4 regions of the Brachybacterium sp. J144 genome follow, and region 2 is predicted to be linked to each of the others. Evidence: riboswitches for the same ligand, from Rfam matches in the RefSeq annotation. Region 2 holds a riboswitch; each other region holds the start of a gene.
The links. A riboswitch is a leader RNA that binds a small molecule or an ion and turns the genes downstream of it on or off. The one in region 2 is predicted to bind thiamine pyrophosphate.
Positions count from the first base shown of each region.

Region 1 (4,174 bases), on a different contig from region 2:
GTCGCGGGGGAGCTCGCGCCGGAAAGGGAGACCGTCCTCGACCTCGGCTGCGGCAACGGCCTGCTCACCGCGTATCTCGCCGCGGCGCTCCCGTCGGCGGAGGTGCTCGGCAGCGACGACGACGCGGACGCCGTCGCCTCCACCCGCGCGACCCTCGCTGCTTCCGGGCTGGAGCGCGCCGGGGTGCAGGTCGCCTGGGATGAGTCCCTCTCCCGGGTCGCCGACGGCAGCACGGACCTGGTGCTGCTGAACCCGCCCTTCCACGACGGCACCGCGGTCGACGCGACGCTCGTGCAGGCCCTGCTCGACGCGGCCGCGAGGGTGCTGCGCCCTGGCGGTCAACTGTGGGTCGTGCACAACTCCCACCTGCGCTACCGGCCGGAGGTCGAGCGGCGCGTCGGACCGGTGCGCGAGCGCGCCCGCGACCGCCGCTTCACCGTGCTCAGCGCGACGCGGTAGTCAGTGGGATAGGGCGGCGGCCCGGCCGCAGGCGCAGGCGCCCGGGACTCAGGCCACGAGGCTCGTGAGCACCGAGGTGAACATCGCCAGGCCGTCGGTGCCCGTGCGCGTGCCCTGACCGGGCTCGTCGGGGCCGAAACCGGCCTCGACCGCGTGCTCGGGGTGCGGCATCAGCCCCACGACATTGCCCGCGGCATTGGTGATGCCAGCGATGTCGCGCTGCGAGCCGTTGGGGTTGTCCTCGAAGCCGGCCGGTCCGTGGGTGGCACCCGCGACGTAGCGGAACACCACGCGGCCCTCCGCCTCGAGCTCGTCGAGGGTGCGGGCGTCGGCCATGTACTGGCCGTCCTGGCTCTTCAACGGCACGCGGATGACCTGGTCCTGGGCGTAGCCGGAGGTCCAGGCGGTGCGCGCATTCTCCACCCGCAGCGGCTGGTCGCGGCAGATGAAGGAGCGGTGGGCGTTCTTGATCATCGCGCCGGGCAGCAGGTGGGTCTCGCAGAGGATCTGGAAGCCGTTGCAGATGCCGAGCACCGGCATGCCGCCGTTCGCCGCGTCCACGACCTTCTCCATGACGGGCGCGAACCGGCTGATCGCCCCGGCGCGCAGGTAGTCGCCGTAGGAGAAGCCGCCGGGCAGCACCACGGCGTCGACGTCCTGCAGGGAGTCCTCGCCGTGCCAGAGCGCGACCGGCTCGGCCCCGGCGAGCCGCACGGCCCGCAGCGCGTCCCGGTCGTCGAGCGTGCCCGGGAAGGTGACCACACCGATGCGCATCAGGCGTCCTCGACCTCGAGGGCGACGACGTCCTCGATCACGGGGTTCGACAGCAGGGTCTCGGCGGCCTCGCGCAGGGTCGCGAGGACCTCCTCGGTCACCTCGCCGGCGACCTCGAGCTCGAACCGCTTGCCCTGGCGCACGGAGGCGACGCCCTCGAAGCCCAGACGGGGCAGGGCCGCCGCGACCGCCTTCCCCTGGGGGTCCAGGATCTCGGGCTTCGGCATGACGTGGACCACGACGCGTGGCATGGGCGCTCCTCGGGGGCGGGCGGGGCAGGGACCTGCGGGCCATCCTACCGAGCGCGCCGGACCCGGACGCGGCCGGTCCAGGGGCGTACGGTCGGGGGACCATCGCCAGCTCCGGGAGTCGCCATGAGGATCCGCCATCTCGTCCATTCCTGCCTCCTCGTCGAGGTCGCCTCGCGCCGCGTGCTGATCGACCCGGGGCTGTTCAGCGTCGACGCGGTGCGCGCCGTCGACGGACCGATCGACCTGGTCGCGATCACCCACCAGCACGCCGATCACGTGCAGCGAGCCCTCCTCCTCGAGGTGCTCGAGCGGCATCCGGGCGCGCAGGTCCTCGCCGAGCCGGAGACGGTCGCACTGCTCGCCCAGGCCGCCGCCGGCCCTATGGGCGAGGGACCCGCGATCCCGGCGGAGCGGATGCGGGCGCTGCCCGCGGGGGAGTCCCACGAGCTGCCCGCCGTCGGCGGCCGATCGCCGCTGCGGGTGACCGCGGCCGGCGGGGCGCACGCCGTCATCCACCCGGACATCCCGCGGGTCGGCAACACGGGCCTCGTGCTCTCGGCGGGGGACGGGCCGCGCCTCGGCGTCACCGGCGACAGCCTCGAGCCGCTCGCCGAGTTCCAGGGCATCGACGTGCTCGCGTTCGCAGTCGTCGCCCCCTGGTCGAAGATGTCCGAGACGATCGAGTTCCTGCGCGCGGTCCGTCCGCGGCTCGCCCTCCCGGTGCACGATGCGGTCGCGAGCGCCGGGGGCCGCGCGATCTACGTCCGCCAGGCGACGGCGCTCGCCGCCGAGGGCACCGAGGTGCGCGACTGGGTGGACCCGGAGCGCTCGATCGAGCTGTGAGCGGGTAGGGTGCCGGGCGTGCACGGGAGTCCGGTGAGCCGGGCTGAGAGGGAGTTCTCCAACTCCGACCGTAGAACCTGATCCGGATCATGCCGGCGCAGGGAGCTCCGCCAGGCGATCGTCGCCGCGCGCCCGTGCCCACTCGAAAGGCATGGACCGTGACCACACCGCCCGCAGCCCCCACCGCCCCGGCCGATCCGTCCGCGACACCGCTCGGCTTCGGCGTCGGCGCCCGCGTGACCGCCGCCGTGATGAGCGCGGACTACGCCCGGATCCTCGTCGGCGCCCTCTCCGCCCTCGACCTGACCGGGCTCGTGCGCGAGACCGGGGACGTCTCCACCTATCTGGGCGGCCACGAGACGCACCTGCAGCGCGCGCTGATCGACCTCGGCGAGGCGCTCGCCCGCACCGAGCACCACGCGACGATGTCGGTGCTGCTCTCGCGGGGCTGCCCCGGGGAGGTGGCCTGCGAGCTGCCCGGTGGGGCGGGACCGCGCGTCACCGCCGTGCCGCCGCCACGGCGCACCGGGCGGTTCGCGAGCGCCGAGTGGGCGCTGTACCCGCTGGCCGACGCGGTCGCCGAGGACGGCACCCCGCCCGACCACATGCGCGACGTCTACGCCGCGATCGACCACGCCCGCGAGCTCGGCACCTTCCGCGGCTCCGAGCACTTCGTCACCCGCCTCGAGGGCGACCTCGGCGACGTGATCGCGACGGCCGTCGCCGGCTGGGTGCTCGTCGGTCGCGGCGTCCAGCACGTCACGAGCCACCTGACGATCTCCCTGAACAGCCCGTCCCATGATCTGCGCGAGCTGCTTGATGCGCCCGCTGAGATCTCTCCGGGCGCGACCGCGGGGACCGGGCCGGACGCGTCCGCGGAGGAGGTCCGATGAGCGCCGAGCCGCAGAGCCCCGACTCCCGGGAGGCCGCGGCGCCGCAGACCGCGCAGACCTCTCCCGAGACTGGCGCCGCGCGCCCCCGCCGCGCTCCGCTGGCCCTCCGGGAGCTCGTGCTGGTCGTCGTGCTCGGCGTCGTGTTCGGCTTCCTGTACTGGGCGTTCGTGCAGGCCTGGAACCTGCTCGCGATCGCGATGGGACCCGCCGGCGACCTCGCCCAGCACGTGCTGTTCGGGTCCTGGCTGCTGGTCGGGCCCATCGCCATCGCGATCCTGCGCCGCCCCGGCGTGGGCATCCTCGCCGAGATCCTCGCGGCGGTGATCGAGGTGGTCTTCCTCGGCAGCCCCGTCGGCCCGCTGCTGCTGCTCTCCGCCGCGCTCCAGGGCCTCGGCTCCGAGCTGCCCTTCGCCCTGACCCGCTACCGCCGCTACGGCTGGGGCGTGTTCGCCGTCTCGGGAGCGCTCGGTGCGAGCCTCGTCTTCTTCTGGACCGCCTACCGCATGGGCTGGTACGGGCAGGACCTGCTCGCGCTCCGCCTCGGGATGCAGATGCTCTCCGGGGTCCTGCTCGGCGGACTGCTCGCCCGCGTGATCGTGCGGGCGCTCGAGCGCACCGGGGTGCTCGCCGACTTCGCGATCGGGGCCGCCGGTGCGGCGGCGATCCCCGAGCGCCGTGTCCGCTGAGGCGGTGACGGCGCGGCCGGTGAGCATCGCGACGACCGACCCGAGCCCGCTGGTCCGCGCCGAGGCGCTCGAGGTGGTGCTGCCCTCCGGGGCGGGCGTGGGCCCCTGGACCGGGGAGATCCACGACGGGGAGCAGGTGCTGCTGCTCGGCCCCTCCGGCTCGGGGAAGTCGACGCTGCTGCGCACGCTCGCCGGAGCGATCCCCTCCCACCAGCGCGGGCGGGTCCGCGGCAGCGTGCGCCTCGCGGGCGGGGTCGACCCGGTCGCG
Region 1 is NZ_JAZDCG010000034.1:195,903-200,076, forward strand. It holds gene V1260_RS14340 (class I SAM-dependent methyltransferase) at 1-459, shown strand, start outside; gene purQ (phosphoribosylformylglycinamidine synthase subunit PurQ) at 508-1,233, opposite strand; gene purS (phosphoribosylformylglycinamidine synthase subunit PurS) at 1,233-1,484, opposite strand; gene V1260_RS14355 (MBL fold metallo-hydrolase) at 1,608-2,327, shown strand; TPP riboswitch at 2,340-2,448, shown strand; gene V1260_RS14360 (YkoF family thiamine/hydroxymethylpyrimidine-binding protein) at 2,486-3,220, shown strand; gene V1260_RS14365 (ECF transporter S component) at 3,217-3,906, shown strand; gene V1260_RS14370 (ATP-binding cassette domain-containing protein) at 3,926-4,174, shown strand, end outside.
Region 1: another riboswitch for thiamine pyrophosphate. It lies ahead of V1260_RS14360 (YkoF family thiamine/hydroxymethylpyrimidine-binding protein); the one in region 2 lies ahead of thiC (phosphomethylpyrimidine synthase ThiC).

Region 2 (4,174 bases):
AGACCCTCGGCATCAACTCGCTTTCGAAGTCCCAGGTCAGCAGGATGGCAGCCGATCTGGACGAGCATGTTGAGCAGTTCCGCCACCGCCCGCTGGATGCGGCCGGGCCGTTCACGTTCGTCTCCGCTGACGCGCTGACGATGAAGGTCCGCGAGGGCGGGCGCGTGATCAACGCCGTCGTCCTGCTCGCCACCGGCGTCAACGGTGACGGGCACCGCGAAGTACTCGGCATGCGGGTCGCGACCAGCGAGACGGGAGCTGCGTGGAACAGCTTCTTCGCCGACCTCGTCGCCCGTGGCCTGGGCGGAGTCCGCCTGGTCACCTCCGACGCCCATGCCGGGCTGGTCGAGGCGATCGCCGCCCATCTGCCCGGCGCGTCCTGGCAGCGCTGCCGCACCCACTACGCAGTGAACCTGATGAGCATCTGTCCCAAGGGAATGTGGCCGGCCGTGAAAGCGATGCTCCACAGCGTCTATGACCAGCCCGACGCCGCCGCGGTCAACGCCCAGTTCGACCGGCTGCTGGACTACGTCGACCAGAAGCTCCCGGACGTGGCCGAACACCTCGACGCAGCCCGCGCTGACGTCCTCGCGTTCACCGGCTTCCCCAAGGATGTCTGGGTCCAGATCTGGTCCAACAACCCCACCGAACGCCTGAACCGCGAGATCCGCCGACGCACCGACTCCGTAGGCATCTTCCCCACCCGCGACGCCATCGTCCGCCTCGTCGGCGCGGTCCTGGCCGAACAGACCGATGAATGGGCCGAAGGCCGCCGCTACCTCGGCCTCGACGTCCTGGCCCGCTGCCGCCTCACCATCACCACCACCAACCCTGCGAACGAGGTGAGCACCGATACCCTGCCCGCACTGACAGCCTGACCCCACTCACCGAAGGACCGCTACACCACTTCCAGGGACTTGACCTCCGAGGTGCAGCCAGAGTTTGCTGGAGTGGTCGTCGCAGTAGGAATCAACCGTGGCCCGCACCTCGACGGCATCGCCGAGGACCGCGGCCCGCAGGACGGTCTCGAGACGGACTCCGCCGATATCCGACTCCTCATCGCGGGGAAGCAGCTCGACGGACACAAGCCTTCCCGTCGGGTTGATGTCTTTCATTCGCGAGTACCTCCGTCTGGGTAGGGGGACGGACTGAATGCACCATCGACGTACCTGAGGAGATCAGCGTGCGAGGAGTTCGTGTTGGGCGAGTGCGTCGCGCAGCGGGCCGATACCGTGATGGGCGTGCATGCCTCAGGACCGGGTGCCGTGCAGCTTGCCCTCCGAGTCGTCGGTGAAGAACACCTCCGGAGCCCCGAGCCCGAGCTGTTCGAGCACGTGAAGGAAGACGCGCACATCGGGTTTGATGTAGCCGATGGCGGCGGAGTTGAAGATCGGATCGAAGTGACTGGTCAGGCCGAGCCCGGCGACCTCCGCAGGGATCGTGTCGGTGCCGTTGGTCAGGATCCCGGTCACGATGCCAGCTTCGCGCGCGAAGCTTCGTGCACGCCCTGAACCGTCACCACCACATCGGATCGATGGGGAAATCGGCGCAGCCGGGGACAACGCCGCAATGGAGCCCTACTTCGCCCTGCTCCAGAAGAACGTCCTGGACCGCAGGCGGTGGCGGTCTCGAGAAGAGCTGCGGATCGCGATCATTACCTGGATCGAGCGGACCTACCATCGACGCCGTCGGCAGGCCCGCCTGGGCCGATTGACCCCCATCGAGTACGAGACCATCATGACCCCGACCGTCAGCCTGGCGGCCTAACCCCAGCTGACACCTGATCGCGCATCAGTCCCCACCGACACCGACACCGACACCGACACCGACACCGACACCGACACCGAAGAGGTCACCACAAGCTCCCTGCCCGCGCTGACAGCCTGACCCCTCAGAGAAGGATCGCTACACCACTTCCAGGCACTTGACCCCGCCACCGCCGAGCTCTCGTCCCAGTACAGCGTCGCAGCATGCTTGCCTTCAGCGCGGTACGCCTCGACGATCGCCCACACCTCCCGCCGCTGGGCCCGTCCGAGGCGCGTCCCCCGCCCGCTGCGGGTCACGCACAGGTTCTGATCCAGCTCGAGCACGCGGTGCGGGGGGGATCACCTCCCGGTATTCGTCGACGAGGAACCCCTGGGTGGCGGTCCGGCGGCCCTCGCGGACGCCTCGGACGCGACCGCATGCGTCTGCTACGGTCGTCGCCGATCCCTCGGGTGCCCGTCGCAACGGGCTGAGATCGAACTGTCGCGGTTCGAGCACCGACCGAACCTGCCCCGGGTCATGCCGGCGAAGGAAGAAGGAGAGCGACTGCATGTCCGCACGCCCTGAGAACTACCCCACCCACAGCCTCGGCCATCTCGAGGACCCCGCGCACGGCCTGCGGATTCCCGTCACCCGCATCGCCCAGGACCCCTCCCCCGACGGGACGGCCAACCCGCCGCTGGAGGTGTACCGCACCGCCGGCCCCGGCTGCGTCCCGGAGGAGGGCCTGCCGCCGCTGCGCGAGGAGTGGATCCGGGGCCGCGGCGACGTCGAGGAGTACGCGGGCCGGGCCCGCGATCTGTCCGACGACGGGCGCGAGGCGGTGCGCCGCGGCGAGGCCAGCGCCGAGTGGCGCGGCGAGACCCGGCCCCCGCTGCGCTCCCTCCCGGGTCGGCGCGTCACCCAGATGCACTACGCCCGTCGCGGCGAGATCACCCCGGAGATGCGCTATGTCGCGCTGCGGGAGGGCTGCGACGTGGAGCTGGTGCGCAGCGAGGTCGCGGCGGGCCGCGCGATCATCCCCGCGAACGTGAACCATCCCGAGGCGGAGCCGATGATCATCGGACGCAGCTTCCTGGTGAAGGTCAACGCGAACATCGGCAATTCGGCGGTGACCTCCTCGATCGCCGAGGAGGTCTCCAAGCTCGAGTGGGCCACCCGCTGGGGCGCCGATACCGTCATGGACCTCTCCACCGGGGACGACATCCACACCACCCGCGAGTGGATCCTGCGCAACTCGCCGGTGCCCATCGGGACCGTCCCGATCTACCAGGCGCTCGAGAAGGTGAACGGGGACGCGAACGCGCTGACCTGGGAGATCTTCCGGGACACCGTGATCGAGCAGTGCGAGCAGGGCGTGGACTACATGACGATCCACGCCGGGGTGCTGCTGCGCTACGTGCCGCTGACGGCGAACCGGGTCACGGGGATCGTCTCGCGCGGCGGCTCGATCCTGGCCGGCTGGTGCCTGGCCCGGCACCGGGAGAACTTCCTCTACGAGCACTTCGACGAGCTGTGCGAGATCTTCGCCCGCTACGACGTCTCCTTCTCCCTCGGCGACGGGCTGCGGCCCGGCTGCCTCGCCGATGCGAACGACGCCGCGCAGTTCGCCGAGCTCGACACCCTCGCCGAGCTGACCCATCGGGCGTGGGAGTACGACGTGCAGGTGATGGTCGAGGGCCCGGGGCACGTGCCGCTGCACCTGGTGCGCGAGAACGTGGAGCGCCAGCAGGAGCTGTGCGACGGCGCGCCGTTCTACACGCTCGGCCCGCTGGTCACCGACGTGGCGCCGGCCTACGACCACATCACCTCCGCCATCGGCGCGACGGAGATCGCCCGCTACGGCACCGCGATGCTCTGCTATGTCACGCCGAAGGAGCACCTGGGGCTCCCGGACCGCGACGACGTGAAGACCGGGGTGATCACGTACAAGATCGCCGCTCACGCGGCCGATGTCGCCAAGGGACATCCCGGGGCCCGCGAGCGCGACGACGCCCTGTCGAAGGCCCGCTTCGAGTTCCGCTGGCGGGACCAGTTCGGGCTCTCGCTGGATCCGCAGCTGGCCGAGGAGTACCACGACGAGACCCTGCCAGCCGAGCCCGCGAAGACCGCGCACTTCTGCTCCATGTGCGGGCCGAAGTTCTGCTCGATGAGGATCTCGCAGGACATCCGCGACACCTACGGCGACGCCGCCTCCCAGGAGCGGATCGCCCAGGAGGGCATGGCCGAGAAGTCGCGGGAGTTCCGCGAGCGCGGCGGCACCGTGTACCTGCCGACGCCGCAGTTCTGATCCCCGTCGGCCCGCGGAGCGCGCCGCGCCGCGCCGCGCGCGGGGCTCGGCGGCCAGGTGCGGGGGCATGCACAGTCGCCGTCGCACCCGGCCGTCGGCCGCACTGTCCCTTCATGGCAG
Region 2 is NZ_JAZDCG010000030.1:14,228-18,401, reverse strand. It holds gene V1260_RS11400 (IS256 family transposase) at 1-878, shown strand, start outside; gene V1260_RS11395 (hypothetical protein) at 885-1,115, opposite strand; gene V1260_RS11390 (HAD family hydrolase) at 1,251-1,472, opposite strand; partial or broken gene V1260_RS11385 (IS3 family transposase) at 1,478-1,767, shown strand; TPP riboswitch at 2,205-2,315, shown strand; gene thiC (phosphomethylpyrimidine synthase ThiC) at 2,315-4,054, shown strand.

Region 3 (4,174 bases), on a different contig from region 2:
GCGGCCACCGCTCCCCAGACCACCAGCAGCCGGCGTCGGCCGACGAGGCTCGACACGTGCCCCGCGGCCGCCATCGCGAGCGCCTGCGCGATCGCGGCGACGCCCATCGCGAGCGGCACCGCCTCCGGGGAGAGGCTCGAGTCGGTCGCGAGCCGCGCCGTGAGCAGCAGCACCGTCGAGTCGGTGAGCAGCCACAGCCCCGTCATCAGCACGAACGCCTGCCAGAAGGCGGGCGCCCAGCGTCCGAGGCGCGGGGCCGACGGGGCAGGGGCGGTGGGCGCGGGGGCCGTGGTCGTACGGTGCAGGATCGGCGCGTCCACCACGTGCCGCCGGTAGTAGAGCATCATCCCGATCGACAGCGCGGCGCCGGCGACGAACAGCGCCCGCCACCCCCAGACCGCGTAGGCATCCGGGCCGAGCGCGGCGAGCAGCACCGCGACCGCGAAGGCGATCGACGCCTGCGCCCACGGCGCCATCGACAGGATCAGCCCGCTCATCAGCCCCCGCCGGCGCGGCGCGGACCACTCCATGGCCAGCGGGATCGCCGCCGAGTACTCGCCGGCGACGAAGATCCCGCCGAGGAAGCGCAGGATCAGCACCAGGGTGACGGTGCCGGGACCGAGCAGCTCGTGCGTCGGGACGGCGGCGATCGCGAGCGCGCAGGCGGCGGTCCCCGCGATCGCGACCTTCGTGGTGCGGGTGCGGCCCAGCCGGTCCGCGATCCGCCCGAACACCACCCCGCCGACGGGCCGGCCCAGCAGCATCGCGACGATGATCAGCGCCCCCGTCGATGCGGTCGCCGACGGCCCCGCGAGCACCAGCATCGCCGGGGCCAGCGCCGTGACCGGCAGGAACACGTGGATGTTGTCGATCCAGTTGCCGACCACGCCCGCACGCAGGGCGGCCCGGCCCTCCGCGGGGAGCGTGGTGGCGGCGGGGATCGTGGCCGCGCTCATCGGCGGGCCTGCTCGAAGAACTCGAGCTCGTGACGGCAGGCGAGGAGGAAGTCCCGCGCCGCCTCCGCTCGCACCTCGGGGCTCGCCGCGGCGAGCTCCCGCTCGACGATGCCGAGGGCTCCGCGCACCCCCGCGACGAAGTCCGGATCGCGGTAGGTGTCGAGCCAGTCGCGATAGGGATGATCGGCCGGGACCTCCGGCAGACCGGCCCCCACCTGCGCGTACAGCCAGAAGCAGGGCAGGGCCGCCGCCGCGCCGACCGCATGCGGGGAGCCGAGCGCGCGGGCGAGCAGGAAGTCGGTGTACGCGCTGGTGACGGGGCCGACGGGCAGGCTCGCCGCCTCCGGCCGGGGTGCGAGCCAGCTGCGATGCAGCTCGAGCTCCGTCTCGAGGCAGGTCCGTGAGGAGGCGGCCCAGAAGGCGCGCGCCTCGTCGTCCGGGGCGGAGGCGGCCAGCGCCGCGAGTGCCCGCGAGTAGCGCTGCAGGTAGTGGGCGTCCTGCGCGAGATAGACGCTGAACTGCTCCTCCGGCAGGCTGCCGTCCACGAGCGCCGCGACGAAGCCCGACGCGTCGATCGCCGCGGCGAGCGGCGCGCCCGCCTCCCACAGTGCGGCGGTCCAGGGGCCGACGGGGGCGACGGCGGGGGCGGGGGTGGGTGCGTCGGTCGGCCCGTCGGCGGAGTGGAGATCCGCTGGTGCCTCGAGCCGGGCCGGCACCGCGTCGGCGGTGAGCCAGGGCACCGACGATCCCGCCGCGGCGAGCCGGCGGGCCTGGTGGCCGTGGTCCACGGGCCCGTTCCCGCCGCCCACCCGCAGCGCCGCGCCGTGCTGGATCGCCTCGTGCAGCCAGCGGCTCGCCCTGGTCAGCGCGGTGCGGGGATCGTCGCCGGCGCCCAGCCTCGTGGCGAGCGCGGCGGCGAGGGAGCAGCCGGTGCCGTGCGTGCTGGTGGTGTCGACGCGGCTGGTCCGCACCGCGTGTCGGCTGCCGTCGGCCGCGATCCAGGTCGTGGTGATGGCGCGGGTGTCGAGGTGGCCGGTTTTTACGACGACGGCGACACCGGTCTCGGCGGCGAAGCGCTCGGCCTGCGTGAGGGCCGCTGTCTCGGTGCGCGCGGGGGCCTCGCCGGTGAGCACCGCGAGCTCGTCGAGGTTCGGGGTGATGACGGTCGCGAGCCGGCACAGGCGCCGCATCGCCTGCTCGGCCTCGGGGGCGAGGAGACGATCGCCGCTGGTCGCGACCATGACCGGGTCGATGACGAGCACCCGCGGCGGATGCGCGCGGAGCCAGGCCTCGACCGCGTCGATGATCTCGGCGGTGCCGAGCATGCCGGTCTTGACGGCCTCGAGCTCGACGTCGTCGGAGACCGCCTCGAGCTGCGCGGTGAGGACCGCGGCGGGCGGGAGGTGGATGTCCCGCACGCCGTGCGTGTTCTGCGCGACGACGGCGGTGATCGCGGTCATGCCGTAGCCGCCCGCGGCGGTGATCGACTTGAGGTCCGCCGCGGTGCCGGCGCCTCCTGTCGGGTCCGTCCCGGCGATCGAGAGGACTCGGGGGAGGGAGGGTGCGGCCGTGATGGCGGGCGTGGCCGTGCGGGTGTGCTGCGGCGTGCGGACGTGCGGAAAGAGGGTGCGAGAATCCGAGCTCATGCGGACATCCCTTCGCTAGTACGAACTAGATCAGGTTCCACGGGTGTGATCTCAGCGCGCCTGGCGCACCCCGTGTCCAGCGCCCGAGTGTAGGGGAGCGGTGCGGCGCCGGGCGGCGGCGTCCGGCAGGAGCACGCACCGATCGCCCGCCTCTCGCCCTGCTTGCCTGCCTGCCCGCCGGCCGCCCGCCCGCCTCTCGCCCTGCCTGCCTGCCTGCCTGCCCGCCTCTCGCCCTGCCTGCCCGCCCGCCGGCCGCCCGCCCGCCCGCCTCTCGCCCTGCCTGCCCGCCCGCCTCTCGCTTCTGACCCCCTCTACACCCGGGGTCCGACACACGATTCCACCTCCGCTCGAAGGTGTGGATAAACCCTGTGGATAACCCTTTTCTGTGGAGGAACAATTCCGCTCCGGTGGTACGTTTCGTCGATCAACTGCCGTGGCGCGGAAGTTATCCACAAATATGCTCATAGGGGTTTCCGGGAGGGCTGGGTGAGATTAGGGTGGAGGTGTTCGAGGGGGAGTTCTCGGCGCTGCTCCTGCGCCCTCCCCGACGGGCAGCGGAGAGGGGGTGGGAGTCATGGGCGTCGTGCCGATCGACGGCTCCTCGTCGGGCTCCTCGTCCCGCTCCCGGAGTGCTGCGGACGCGGGCGAGGCGGTGCCCGCGGGTGCGGGGTCGGCGGTCGCGGACCCAGCCCTTCTCGCCTCGCTCCCGCTGCGCCTCCGCGAGGTCTCCGGTCGCACTCCCGGCACCCGTGAGGCGCTCCCGGTGCGGGGAGGCTGCGCGGATGATCCCCAGCTCAGCGAGGCATCGCAGCGGGTCTGGGATGCCGAGCGGGCCGCCGCCCGAGCCCTCGTCGGCCAGTATCGCGCTCTCGCCGCGCTCCACGAGCTCGAGGGCGAGTACGAGGAGTGCGAGGAGGTGGGCGAGGTCGACACCCTGCGCGCCGCCCTCGCCCTCCGCGTGACCCGCGGTGCCGCGGGGTGGCGCCTCCGGGACGCGTATCAGGCCGTCCATCTGTTCCCGCGAGCGCTCGACCGGCTCGAGGCGGGAGGCCTCTCCGTCGCCTGGTTCGAGCGGATCCTGAAGGGTTCGCGGGCGCTGTCGGATAATTCTCGTCGTCAGCTTGACGAGATCCTCTCCACCTGGTCGACGGATATCACCTCGGAACGATTCTTCACCCTGCTGAAGGGTCTTATCGAGCTGCTCCGCCAGCGGGAGGACCAGCCGGATCGGGAATCGTGTCTCGAGCGGTCCGTTGAGCTGCTCCCGTCGCCGCAGCCGGGCGTCGGGATCCTGCAGATCACCGGCCCGATCCCCGACATCCTCGCCACCTTCACGGAGCTCGACGAGACGGCGCGCGCCGTCCAGGCCGCCCAGCGCGCCGCCCTCCGCGAGGGTGCTCCGATCCCGCACGACCCGGACGGGACGGTCCTCGAGAGCGGTCGCGCCCTGTCGCTCACGCGCCTGCGCTTCGCGCTGCTCACCTCCGCCCAGCTCGACGCCGGCGGGGTCGAGGTGCCCGCCCCACGCTTCCGCCTCAACATCACGATCCCGGCGCTCACGCTCCTCGGCGC
Region 3 is NZ_JAZDCG010000022.1:131,099-135,272, forward strand. It holds gene V1260_RS08190 (MFS transporter) at 1-956, opposite strand, end outside; gene V1260_RS08195 (bifunctional hydroxymethylpyrimidine kinase/phosphomethylpyrimidine kinase) at 953-2,602, opposite strand; TPP riboswitch at 2,593-2,685, opposite strand; gene V1260_RS08200 (HNH endonuclease signature motif containing protein) at 3,177-4,174, shown strand, end outside.
Region 3: another riboswitch for thiamine pyrophosphate. It lies ahead of V1260_RS08195 (bifunctional hydroxymethylpyrimidine kinase/phosphomethylpyrimidine kinase); the one in region 2 lies ahead of thiC (phosphomethylpyrimidine synthase ThiC).

Region 4 (4,174 bases), on a different contig from region 2:
CGCAGGAGACCGCCGCGGAGGCTGCGCACCGTGAGCGGGGCGAGCACCACGAGCGGCAGCAGGGCGAGGAGGCCGCCCTGCCAGGTGCTCACGGCGAACGACCCGATCGCGGCGAGGATCCCGATCAGGCACAGGGTCAGCGGGTTCAGGGCGTCGGCGGGGACGCGCCGCGGCGCGGGCGGACGGGCGGGCGCCGACGGGGCGGGCAGGTGGACGCGCGCGTCGGCCGCCGCGACGAGTGCCGGGTCATGCGTCGCGGCGAGCACGGCGCAGCCCTCGTCCGCCGCATGGTGCAGCAGGGCGAGCACGGCGCGGGAGCGGCCCGCGTCGAGGCCGACGGTCGGCTCGTCGAGCACGAGCAGCCGGGGCCGCTGGGCGAGGGCGGCGGCGAGGGCGAGCCGCCGCTGCTCCCCGCCGGAGAGCCGGTGCGGATGCACGTCGGCGAGCGGCGCGAGATCGGCGAGGCGCAGCAGCTCGCCCGCCCGCTCCGGATCCGCGAACGGGGACGCGGTCAGCTCCTCCCGCACCGTCGCGGCCACGACCCCGAGCGACGGGTCCTGGGGGACGGCCGCGATGCCGCCCGGTCTGGGCCGGTCGACGGCGCCCGGAGCGTCGGGCTCGTCGGGCGCGCGACGCGTCGGGGCGGTGCTTGGAGCGCGGGAGGGATCGAGGAGCAGGTCCAACAGGGTCGACTTCCCCGCGCCGCTCACTCCGGTCAGCACGGTCAGCTCGCCCGACCGGGCGACGAGGTCGACGGGGGTGCGCAGGCCCCGCGCGGGGACCCGCACCCCGCGCAGCGCCGCGACGACCTCGCCGCGGGACACCCCGGGCCGGGTCCCGGCGGTGGCGGACCCGTCGGCGGGATCGGGGGATCCCGCGGGCGGACGCGCCGACGGCGGCGGGACCTCGGCGCGCGGCAGCACGCCCGCCGCCTCGAGCACCTCGTGGTGCGTGGCGAGCACGGCGGCGGGGGAGCCGTCGGCGAGGATCCGGCCCTGCGCCCCGAGGACGACGAGGCGATCCACCCGGTCCGCCCAGGCGGCGACGTCGTGATCGGCGACGACGAGGGTCCGGCCGTCGGCGGCGCGCAGGATCTCGTCCCGCACCGCGGCGGCGGTCGCCGGGTCCAGCATGCTCGTCGGCTCGTCGAGCAGCAGCGCCCCCGGGTGCAGGGCGAGCGCCCCGGCGAGCGCGATCCGCTGCTGCTGCCCGCCCGAGCAGTCCAGGGGCGGGCGCCCCGCCTCGACGTCCACGCGGGCGGCCTCGAGCGCCGCGGCGACCCGCTCGTGGATCTCCTGCCGGGACAGGGCCGCGTTCTCGGGACCGAACGCAGCATCGCGGGCGACGGTCGCGCCGACCATCGCCTGCGACGGGTTCTGCAGCAGCAGCCCCCGCTGCCCGGCGCGCTCGGCGGGCCCGGGGGCGGTGCCGGCGAGCTCGCCGTCCTCCGGGTCGAGGAGGCCGGCGAGGGCTCGCAGCACCGTCGACTTGCCGCTCCCGCTCGGCCCCGCGAGGAGGACCCGCTGCCCGGCGGGGATCCGCAGGGTCAGGCCGTCGAGCGTCGGGTCGGGCCGGGTCCACGGTCGCCAGCGGAGCTCGCGCAGCACGAGCTCCTCCGGCGCGGCGCCCTCCTCGGCCCCGAGGACGACGGCGGGGCGAGCGGTCGTCATGGCGCCATCATCTCGTCGGCGCCGCGGCGGGCCGGCGTGCGTGCTCCCGACCCGCGGCGAGGGAGTCCACGGCACCGGTGGCGACGAGGGCGCGGGTCGCGAGCCAGCCGAGCGCCCCGGCGAGCAGCGCCCCCGAGATCAGGAAGAAGCCGAGCATGATCAGCGAGAACGGCCAGCTCATCTCCTGGTAGTAGACGAGCTTCTCCCAGCCCCATTCCGCGGCGGCGCCGAGCACTCCGCCCAGCATCGCGACGGGCAGGGTGTGCCGGCGATAGGCGGCGAGCAGGAACGCCAGCTCGACGCCGCCGCCCTGCACGAGGCCCGAGATGGCCGTGCTCCAGCCCCACTGGGAGCCCAGCAGCATGGACAGCACGGCGGCGACCATCTCGGCGAGCAGCGCCGCGCCCGGCTTGCGGACGATGAGCCCCGCGAGCACGGCCGGCAGCAGCCAGATCCCCGCGAGCAGCCCCTGCGCCGGCGCGAACGCCGAGGTGAGGGGGTCGATCAACGAGTACAGCAGTCCGTAGCCGATGAACGCGACCCCGAAGGCCGCGCCGATCAGGACGGTGACCAGCAGGTCGATGGTGCGATAACGGTTCATCACGTCTCCTTCCGATCCCGGAAGGGGCGTGCGGGACGCGGGGTCCCGCACGGAAATCCCGACTCCCTCCGCCGGTGTGACCCGGATCAGGTTCGAGGGTCTGCGCCTGCGCGCACTCTCAGCACCCCGGTGGTGCTCCCCTGTCAGTGGATGACCGACGGGCAGTCTACCGCGAGCCGGGGGTGCTCAGCGCCGCGCGCGGATCGCCTGCTCGATCGCCGCGGCGGTGGCCTCCACGTCGACGGGGGAGAGGAGGTAGTGTTCGCCCTCGCGAGAGATGATCTCCACCTGGGTGCCCGAGCGGGTCACCAGCAGCCGGTACCGCGCCTGCACCTCCCCGAGGGTGTACACCTTCAACTTGCCGACGGGGCGCACCTGCTCGGGGGTCGCGGCCATCGCGCGGCCGCGTCGCCAGCCGAAGCCGCCGACGGTGACCCCGACGCTCGAGGACGGGACCTCCCGCAGCTGCACGGTGCGGAAGTCGGCCAGCGGCCACGGGGCGCGCGGCAGGAACCCGCCGAGGCTCACGGTCACGCCGTGGCCGTCGACGATGAAGCGCGTCCACTGGCCCATCCAGGTCCACAGGGCCAGCAGCGCGAAGACGGCGCCGGCGGCGACGGCCACCGGCATCGGCAGCTGGCCGGCGACGAGCACGACCGCCACGACCCCGGCGACCAGGGTCAGGGCGATGCGGGTCCAGCCCACCGAGGAGGGGCGGGTGGTGCCGACGTAGAAGGGCGCCTCCGGCCTCACCAGATCCGCACCCGGTCCTCGGGCGCGAGGTACATCCCGTCGCCCGCCACGGTGCCGAAGGCCTCGTGGAAGGCGTCCAGGTGCGAGGCGACCGTGTTGCAGCGGAACTCCATGGGGGCGTGCGGGTCGATCGCGAGGCGGCGGATCGCCTCCTGCTCCCGGCTCTTGCCGCGCCACACCGTCGCCCAGGACAGGAAGAGCCGCTGCAGACCCGTGAACCCGTCGAGCTCGGCCGCCGCCTCCTCCTCCGGGCGGGTCGCGAGATAGGCGGACACGGCGATGGTGAGGCCGCCGAGGTCGCCGATGTTCTCCCCGATGGTCAGCCCGCCGTTGACGGTGCGGGAGTCGTCCAGATCGCGCGGGGAGAGGCCGTCGTACTGGGCGATGAGGCGGGCGGCGCGAGCCTCGAAGGCTTCGCGGTCCTCCTCGGTCCACCAGGAGACCAGCGCTCCGGTGCCGTCGTACTTCGAGCCCTGGTCGTCGAAGCCGTGGCCCACCTCGTGGCCGATCACGGCCCCGATCCCCCCGAAGTTCACCGCGTCGTCGGCCTCGGCGTCGAAGAAGGGCGGCTGCAGGATCGCGGCGGGGAAGACGATCTCGTTCGCGCCCGGGTTGTAGTAGGCGTTGACCGTCTGCGGGGTCATGTGCCACTCGGTGGGGTCGACGGGACCGGAGAGCTTCGCGAAGTCGTACTCGGCGTCGGCGCGACGCACCGCCCGGACGGTACTGACCAGGTCCCCGGGGACGATCTCGAGACCGGCGTAGTCCCGCCACACCTCGGGGTAGCCGATCTTGGTGGTGAAGGCGGAGAGCTTCTCGAGGGCCCGCTCGCGGGTCGCCTGGGTCATCCAGTCCAGGGTGGAGATCGAGCGGCGGTACGCCTCCAGGAGCGCCTCGACGAGCTGCTCCATGCGCTCCTTGTGCGCGGGCGGGAAGTGCCGCTCGACGTACTCGCGGCCCACGGCGAAGCCCACCGCGCCCTCGACGAGGCCCACGCCCCGCTTCCACCGCTCCCGCAGCTCCTGCGCGCCCGAGAGCACCGTGCCGGAGAACGCGAAGTCCTCGTCGACCAGCGCGGCGGGCAGGTAGGGCGCGTAGGAGGAGACGGCGTGCAGCGCGAGCCAGCTGCGCAGCACCGCGAGATCCTCCC
Region 4 is NZ_JAZDCG010000001.1:185,393-189,566, forward strand. It holds gene V1260_RS00810 (ATP-binding cassette domain-containing protein) at 1-1,670, opposite strand, end outside; gene V1260_RS00815 (ECF transporter S component) at 1,678-2,271, opposite strand; TPP riboswitch at 2,318-2,423, opposite strand; gene V1260_RS00820 (hypothetical protein) at 2,458-3,024, opposite strand; gene V1260_RS00825 (M13 family metallopeptidase) at 3,021-4,174, opposite strand, start outside.
Region 4: another riboswitch for thiamine pyrophosphate. It lies ahead of V1260_RS00815 (ECF transporter S component); the one in region 2 lies ahead of thiC (phosphomethylpyrimidine synthase ThiC).